Regions from separate parts of the Weizmannia sp. FSL K6-0777 genome, predicted to be linked through region 2. Evidence: riboswitches for the same ligand, from Rfam matches in the RefSeq annotation. Region 2 holds a riboswitch; the other holds the start of a gene.

Region 1 (4,210 bases), 1.7 Mb from region 2:
GGATGCGCCGGACGATAAAATGAAGCAAATGCAAAAATCGGTACCAGTACTCTACAGGATCAAGGTGCAGGGCGGAGGCAGCCTGCGTGATCGTATATCCGATCCGGCCCGCACCCGTCAACCGAAGGACAAAAATTTCAGGCTTTTCCGGCGGGCTGCCGGAAAACAGGCTGTAAAATTCACGGTACAGATGCTCCGCTAACGCAATCCTGCTTTTTGCATGCTGTTTCAGCCAGTTTTTTGCCCAAGCCTGAAGAGCCGGGTCCCTTTGAACCGGATAATATACTTTATTTCCATACACTAAGTTGGATACGGCCTGGGTAATGAGATTCAACCTTTTCCAAAACAGATTTGCCGAATCCTGGTATTTCAAGCCGTCCAGGTAAGGAAACCGTTCTTCCATCCTGCCGGTTGCCAAAAGCAGGGCAGCACCTTTTTCTGTGACCACGCAGGCATCCGGGCCGCTTTTTTGCAGCAACCCGGCTTTTAATAGGGCCTCTACTTCGCGTGTGAAAGCCTCACGGGAAATAAATGGAAACGTTTGAAAGAGCCTGCCAATCTTGAAAAAATGGGAATCCTGGATCGTCTGTGCTGATTTTTTGCCGTTTAATAGATGAAAAACAGCATAAGGGGTGCGTTCTCCATTCAGGTTGCTGAAGCAATCCAGCAATACAGCCTGTAAAAAAGGCATCTGAATCCTCTCCTGTTCTTTAGCTGAAAAAAGGGGGAAGTGCAAGGAAAAATCGGGGGTTGGTTCTATTTTAACATGGAAACAGGCGATTTGTTTACCATTTTTTTCATTGATTCGACAGGTTTCACGAACTCCGCCAGCCCGCTATTGAAATAAGAAAAAAAGAGTTTTAAAATGAAGGAGAAACACCGGCATGCCTTCGTGCACATGACGAGGCTGCCTGTTTTTCTTTTCTGCCATGATTGAACAACGAGGAGGAATCAAAATGGCAAAGTTTACAATCGTGGACAAAGATACATGCATCGCTTGCGGCGCTTGTTCCGCCAGCGCTCCTGATATTTTCGACTATGACGATGAAGGGCTTTCTTTCGTGATTTTGGATGATAATAAAGGCACTGCGGAAGTCCCGGAAATATTGGAAGATGACCTGATGGATGCCTTTGAAGGATGCCCGACAGAATCGATTAAAGTTTCCGACAAGCCTTTTGATGGCGATCCGTTAAAATACGAATGAAAAAAGCAGGCTCAAATGGCCTGCTTTTTTTCATATTCTTTTTCCCCCAATGGCGGATGCTTTGTCAATCCAATTTTTCATTTTTGTAAACATGAGCATAAACAAAACCGTCACGATGAGGCCTTTTACAAGATTAAAAGGCAGCACGCCCGCCACAATATACGCTTTTACATTCCCGACCGAAAAGTTCATGAAGTACAGGTAAGCCGGTAAAATGACGAAATAATTTAAAATGCTCATACATACCGACATGGATACCGTGCCAGTGACTAGACCTACAGTCATGCCTTTTTTTGTCCGCATCCGTTTGTAAATGAGATATGTCGGCAGGACGAACAGCATCCCTGCAAAAAAGTTTGCCACATTCCCGATCGGTACCCCTGCTTCACTGCCGAGCGATAGATAATTCAGGATATTTTTGATCAGTTCCGCTACAACAGAAGCCATTGGCCCGTAAAGAAGGGCTGCCACCAATACCGGAATGTCGCTGAAGTCCACTGTTAAAAACGATGGAAAAGGCGGAACCGGAAATTTAATAAACATCAGCATAGAAGCCAGAGCACTGAGCAACGCGACCGCAACGAATTGCTTTACATCCCATTTCTTCATTTAAACTTCCTCTCTCCTTGTGACCGATTTATCATCAAAGGAAGAAAGGTGCCACGGACCAAAATGAAAAGCCCCTGACAAAATGTCGGGGGCTTTGTAATAGGCGAGTCCAAATAAGCGTTTAACACGTCATTAAACACTGGCAACCTTTATCTTCTCCCATCCAGACTATACTGTCGGTTTTGGAATTTCACCAAATCCTGCCGAAAATCCGGCTCGCGGACTGAAAGGCAACTGCCTTATCACCGCCGGTCGGGAATCTCACCCAGCCCCGAAGATAAATCGTATGAAATTTTGATTACAAGCTTATTATACATGCCGGCTGCCATTTTGTGAAGCATTCCGCACCACTTTCATTCATTTTTTATTTTCAGCACCTGGCCGGCCATAATCCGGTCCGACCGCAATTTGTTCCAGCTTTTCAGTCTTCCCACGCTCGTATGAAAATGGAGGGCAATGTTCCAGAGCGTGTCGCCTTTTTTCACAGTGTAAGCTGCAGGCTGAGGGACGGTGGAAGCAGCAAAAACCCCGTAAGGATCATGGGTCTTGGCGGAAACCGTCTGGCCCGGCGCGCCTGGTCCGAAGATCAAAAACGGGTCAATGGCGTTTTTCTTATCCGGCGTCCATGGCCCGTTATGCACTTCAAAATGAAGATGGATACCAGTTGAATGGCCGGTCGAACCCATATAGCCGACCACCTTTCCTTTTTCAACATGCTGCCCCGCTCTCACTGCCCTTCCGGCAAGATGGGCGTAAACCGTTTCATAACCGGACGGATGGCGGATAAAAACAACATGGCCGTAGGATGCGGACAGATAGGAACGGGTAACGGTACCTTCTTGGGCGCTGAATACTTTTGCGCGGTATCTTCCGGCAATATCAAGCCCTTTATGTGTGCCGTATCTTGTGTTAAATGTGTCGGAGATCGTCCCTGCCGCCGGAAAAATCCAGTCTTTTGTCGCTTCATGGATAACCGACCCGGATGCGGCTACGTCATTTGCCGAACAGGCAAACCCCAGGCATGCAGCTGTCAATGAAACGAAAAGGCATATTTTGATGTATGCCGGCAATTGATCCACCCCATTTTCATTTTTTCAATTCCGTTTCAAGCAAAGCCATCTTCTAAGATGCGCAAAAAACGGGAAAATATACAAAAAAAGGCAGACCCGGCGCAGAGGTCAGCCTTTTTTTGGAAGGAAAAATGAAAAGGTGGTCCCTTCCCCTAATTTGCTTTTGACAAAGATCCGGCCACCATGCCCTTCGACAATGTTTTTGGCAATCGCAAGGCCCAGCCCTGTTCCCGATTTGCCGCGCGTCCTTGCTTTATCCGCTTTGTAAAAGCGTTCAAATACAAACGGCAAATCCTCATCCGGTATACCGGATCCGTTGTCTTCGACGTGTACATATACGCCGCCGGGTGCTTCTTCCTCTTTTACTTTGACGTAACCGTTCGGGGAAGTATGCCGGAGGGCGTTATCAATTAAATTCGTCAGCACCTGTTCAATTCTGTCGGCATCGATTTCAAGGGTGAGATCGCTGTCCGAAGTCTCGCAAACGAGGTCGATTCCTTTTTCTTTCGCGATGCCGTTAAATTTATGTGTCACTCTTTCAATGAAACTGTTAAATGAGACCGGCTCCATTCTGAACGAAAAATGCCCTGCTTCCATTCTTGCCAGATCGAGCAGCTCATTGACAAGCCGGCCGATCCTTAGCGTTTCATCGTAAATGATTTTGGCAAATTCTTTCTTTTCTTCTTCACTTGCCGCAATATCATCAATGATCGCTTCGCTGTATCCCTGCAACATGGCAACCGGCGTCCGCAATTCGTGCGAAACGTTTGCGATAAAATCATCGCGCAGCTTGTCCAGCTTCCGTTCTTCCGTCATATCGCGGATAATGGTGACAACGCCGCGGATCCGGGACAAATTATAAAGCGGGCTTGCAATCATAACATAGTACCGGCCGTTGATTTCAATTTCATCCGTCTGTTCTTTCTCCGTTTCGACCACTTTCGCAAGCAATGCGGACAACCCTTCAGGAAGCGGGGCGTCTTTTGCAGCCTGGTTATGATACCAGTTTTGAAGAAACATCTCAGCCGGCGGGTTCATGATTAAAATGGCACCGTCCCGGTTAAAGGTCAAAACACCGTCGGCCATGCTGCTTAAAATATTCCGCAGCTGCTCTTTTTCCTGCTTTAAGGCGTCCATATTAAATTTAAGCTGTCGCCCCATCGTATTAAAAGCGGTGGCCAGTTCCCCGATTTCATCACGGGTTAAAATCGGCACCTTTTTGTCAAAACGCCCTTTTGCCACTTCAAAAGCCGCTTCCCGCATTTTATGCAATGGCCCGCCAATCCTTTTTGAAAGGAAGAAAGCAAAGCCGGTCGTTAAAATAAT
Region 2 (4,210 bases):
GCGGAAGCGGCCATTCAGGAAATACTGGTGTCATTTGCCGGACAGCACGAAGAGGTCGTGACAGAGCCTGAACTGTTGGGCGTCCAGCAGCTCGGCACCACGGATGTTACACTCAGGGTGGTAGCGGAAACCCTCCCGATGGCACACTGGTATATTGCGAGAGTGCTGAAAAAAGAAATTAAAAAAGCATTGGACGAAAATCGCATCCATGCACCTTATCCGAAAATGGTGACTTATTCCCGTACTGAGAAAGAAGAGGCATTGGCCGGCCAATTTCTAAAGGGGGATGAACATGGAAGATAAAAATTTCGGGTTGTATGATATTGTGGAAATGAAAAAGCAGCATCCGTGCGGCACAAACCGCTGGAAAATTATCCGGATGGGGGCGGATATCCGCATTAAATGTGAAGGATGTGGACATAGCGTGCTGCTGCCACGCAGGGAATTTGCCCGCAAACTGAAAAAAATCCTCGTTAAGCACGAAGAAGCATAGCCCTTTTATGGGTGTCTTTTTTTGGGAGCCGGGGTGCGGTTAAAATAAGGCCGGCAAACGAAACATGTTAACCGGGCGCATCCGGTGGCACCCCGGGGGTTTTTGATACAGCCGGGAAAAACTTGAAAGATACGAGAATGTTTGAAGGAGTGGACATAAAATGGCGTTAACAGCCGGAATTGTCGGTTTGCCGAATGTCGGAAAATCGACTTTATTTAATGCGATTACAAAAGCCGGGGCCGAATCTGCGAACTATCCGTTTTGTACAATTGACCCGAATGTCGGCATGGTGGAAGTGCCGGACGAACGGCTGGAAAAATTAACAGAACTGTACCATCCGAAAAAAACGGTCCCGACCACTTTTGAATTTACGGATATTGCCGGGATCGTCAAAGGCGCAAGCAAAGGGGAAGGGCTCGGGAATAAGTTTCTTTCCCATATCCGCCAGGTGGACGCAATCTGCCATGTCGTTCGTTGTTTTGAGGACGAGAACATTACACATGTTTCCGGGAAAGTCGATCCGATTGATGATATCGAAACGATCAATCTTGAATTGATCCTGGCCGATCTTGAAACGGTGGACAAGCGGATCGGGCGTGTAGAGAAAATCGCAAAACAGAAGGATAAAGAAGCCGTTGCCGAATATGAAGTGCTGACCAAATTAAAGGCGGCTTTTGAAGCGGAAAAACCGGCACGGGCGGTGGAACTGACCGAAGACCAGCAAAAAATCGTCAAAGGGTTCCAGCTTTTAACAAGCAAGCCGGTTTTGTATGTGGCCAATGTCGGGGAAGATGACATTCAGGATCCGTCTGCAAACCCGTATGTCGGGAAGGTGCGTGAATATGCCAAACAGGAAGGCGCGGAAGTGATTGTCATCTGTGCCCGCATTGAAGAAGAAATTGCCGAACTGGATGACGATGAGAAAAAGATGTTTTTAACCGAACTCGGCATCCAGGAATCCGGACTTGACCAGCTGATTAAAGCTGCTTACAGCCTGCTTGGCCTTGCGACTTATTTTACGGCCGGGGAACCGGAAGTCCGCGCGTGGACATTCAAAAAAGGCATGAAAGCCCCGCAATGCGCAGGCATTATCCATTCCGACTTTGAAAAAGGGTTTATCCGGGCTGAAACGGTGTCGTATGAAGATTTAATCAAATATGGCAGCGTGGCAGCAGCAAGAGAAGCCGGAAAAGTGCGCCTGGAAGGAAAAGACTACGTTGTCCAGGACGGCGATGTCATGCATTTCAGGTTTAATGTATAACAGGACTTTTGGACGAATATTCAAATTGTATTGAAAAAATTCAAATCATCCGTTAAAATAGGTATCAGTCGAATATTTTCCTTCGGGGCAGGGTGCAATTCCCGACCGGCGGTGATGAGGAAACTCAAAGCCCGTGACCCGTATTCTCCGGAATGCGGTGGATTTGGTGAAATTCCAAAGCCGACAGTGACAGTCTGGATGGGAGAAGGATCAAACGTTTCATTGGAACGTGTATTTCATGATGCCGTTTTGCCCCGCACATCTTCGTGCGGGTTTTTTGTTTTCACGGGTGTATGTTGGCGGAAATTGAATACAGGAGGCATGAAAGGATTGCAAAAAGAAGATTATATGCAGCTTGCACTCCATTTGGCCGAAAGTGTGGCCGGGCAGACTTCCCCGAATCCCCCGGTTGGAAGTGTCGTCGTGAAAAACGGCACGATCGCCGGGATGGCGGCCCACTTAAAGGCGGGAGAAAAACATGCGGAAAGGCTTGCGGTGGAACAGGCCGGGCCGCTTGCAGAGGGTGCTGAAGTTTTTGTGACGCTCGAGCCGTGTGCCCATTACGGAAAGACGCCGCCGTGCGCAGATTTTTTAATTGAAAAAGGCATCAAAACAGTATATATCGCTGCATTGGACCCCAATCCGCTTGTCGCAGGCAAAGGAATAGAAAAGCTCAGGCAAGCCGGAGTAAAAGTGGAAACCGGGATATTGAAGGAACAAGCGGAAAAGTTGTACCGCCCTTTTTTCCACTTTATTCAAACGAAAACACCGTTTGTCACTGTCAAAACCGCCATGACGGCAGACGGAAAAATTGCATCTGAAACCCGTGACAGCAAATGGATCACAAGTGAAGAAGCAAGGCGTGATGCCCGCCGGTTAAGAAGCAGGCATGATGCAATACTTGTCGGCATACAAACCGTTCTCCATGATAACCCCCTTCTCACCACACGTTTGCCCCATTCCGGGAAAAATCCTATTCGCATTGTATTAGACACCCATTTGCGCATCCCGCCGGAAGCGAAAGTGCTAAACGGCGATGCGCCAACCATTATTTTTTGCGGAAGCGATGCACCAAAAGAAAAAGAACAATGTCTGAAGCAGCTTGATGTCGAAGTGGTCCGCATGCCGCATGCCCGCCTCTTGATCCGTGACGTGTTAGCAGCGCTCGGGGAAAAAGGCATTATGACTTTACTCGTCGAAGGCGGCGCGGCAGTAAACGGCTCATTTTTAAAAGAAGGCGCAGTGCAGCAGTATATTTTTTACATTGCCCCGAAAGTGATCGGCGGGAAAAACGCGCCGTCCCCTTTCGATGGACACGGGTTTGGCAAGGTGGCCGATGCTTTGCCGCTCCGGTTTGAAAAAGTGGAACAGATCGGGCCTGATTTAAAAATCACGGCTGCCGTCCAAAAGGAGGTGCCGGCGCATGTTTACAGGGATTATTGAAGAAATCGGCATATTGAAACGTGTGGAAAGAGGCCCCCGCTCCCTTAAGCTTGCCGTACAGGCCAGGACGGTTCTCCAAGATGTACGGCTTGGCGACAGCATTGCAGTGAACGGTGTTTGCTTAACCGTCACATCCTATACGCCAAATGCATTTACGGCTGATGTCATGCCTGAAACATTTTTCAGCACGGCATTGGCCGGACTGAACATCGGCAGCAAAGTCAACCTTGAACGAGCAATGGCTGCAGGCGGGCGGTTCGGCGGGCATTTTGTCACAGGGCATGTTGATGGCACGGGCACGGTCTGTTTGAAACAAAGGATGGAAAATGCCGTTTATATCACGATTTCTGTTCCCTCCTCCCTGTCCGCCTTTCTGATCCCAAAAGGATCGGTTGCACTCGACGGCACCTCCCTGACTGTGTTCGGGGCTGCGGGCGGGCAATTAACCGTTTCATTGGTGCCGCATACGCAGCAGCATACGATATTGCCGGAAAAAAAGATTGGCGATGCCGTGAATATTGAATGCGATATTTTGGCCAAGTATATGGCAGGGCTGTTCAGGAACGGAGAACGGGCGGAAAAAGAGAGCGGCATGATGGCGCTCTTAAAAGACCAAGGTTTTATGTAAACAAAGGGGTGAAAAACTTGTTTCATACCATTGAAGAAGCAGTAGAAGACTTAAAGGCCGGAAAAGTCGTGATTGCCGTCGATGATGAAAATAGGGAAAACGAAGGTGATTTTATCGGCCTTGCGGAAAAAGCGACACCGGAAATGATCAATTTGATGGCCAAAGCAGGACGCGGGCTCATCTGTGCACCGATTTCGGCGGAAAAAGCACAGCAGCTCGATCTTTACCCGATGGCACGGCAAAATACCGACAGCCATGAAACGGCCTTCACCGTGAGCATTGACCATGCTGCCACCCGGACCGGCATCAGCGCATTTGAACGTGCCAAAACGGTCCGGCACCTGGCAGAAGACGGGGTAAAAGCCGAAGACTTTCACCGGCCGGG

What was found. A riboswitch is a leader RNA that binds a small molecule or an ion and turns the genes downstream of it on or off. The one in region 2 is predicted to bind FMN.
Region 1: it holds a riboswitch for FMN, as region 2 does, so the genes downstream of both, NST70_RS08705 (ECF transporter S component) here and ribD (bifunctional diaminohydroxyphosphoribosylaminopyrimidine deaminase/5-amino-6-(5-phosphoribosylamino)uracil reductase RibD) in region 2, are expected to answer to the same signal.

Annotation. Positions count from the first base shown of each region.
Region 1 covers NZ_CP151971.1:1,850,277-1,854,486, forward strand. The annotation lists gene NST70_RS08695 (helix-turn-helix domain-containing protein) at 1-691, opposite strand, end outside; gene NST70_RS08700 (ferredoxin) at 957-1,205, shown strand; gene NST70_RS08705 (ECF transporter S component) at 1,236-1,814, opposite strand; FMN riboswitch at 1,962-2,097, opposite strand; gene NST70_RS08710 (peptidoglycan DD-metalloendopeptidase family protein) at 2,168-2,884, opposite strand; gene NST70_RS08715 (ATP-binding protein) at 2,993-4,210, opposite strand, start outside.
Region 2 covers NZ_CP151971.1:3,570,585-3,574,794, reverse strand. The annotation lists gene NST70_RS17095 (mechanosensitive ion channel family protein) at 1-303, shown strand, start outside; gene NST70_RS17090 (DUF951 domain-containing protein) at 293-493, shown strand; gene ychF (redox-regulated ATPase YchF) at 654-1,754, shown strand; FMN riboswitch at 1,829-1,968, shown strand; gene ribD (bifunctional diaminohydroxyphosphoribosylaminopyrimidine deaminase/5-amino-6-(5-phosphoribosylamino)uracil reductase RibD) at 2,085-3,197, shown strand; gene NST70_RS17075 (riboflavin synthase) at 3,178-3,825, shown strand; gene NST70_RS17070 (bifunctional 3,4-dihydroxy-2-butanone-4-phosphate synthase/GTP cyclohydrolase II) at 3,843-4,210, shown strand, end outside.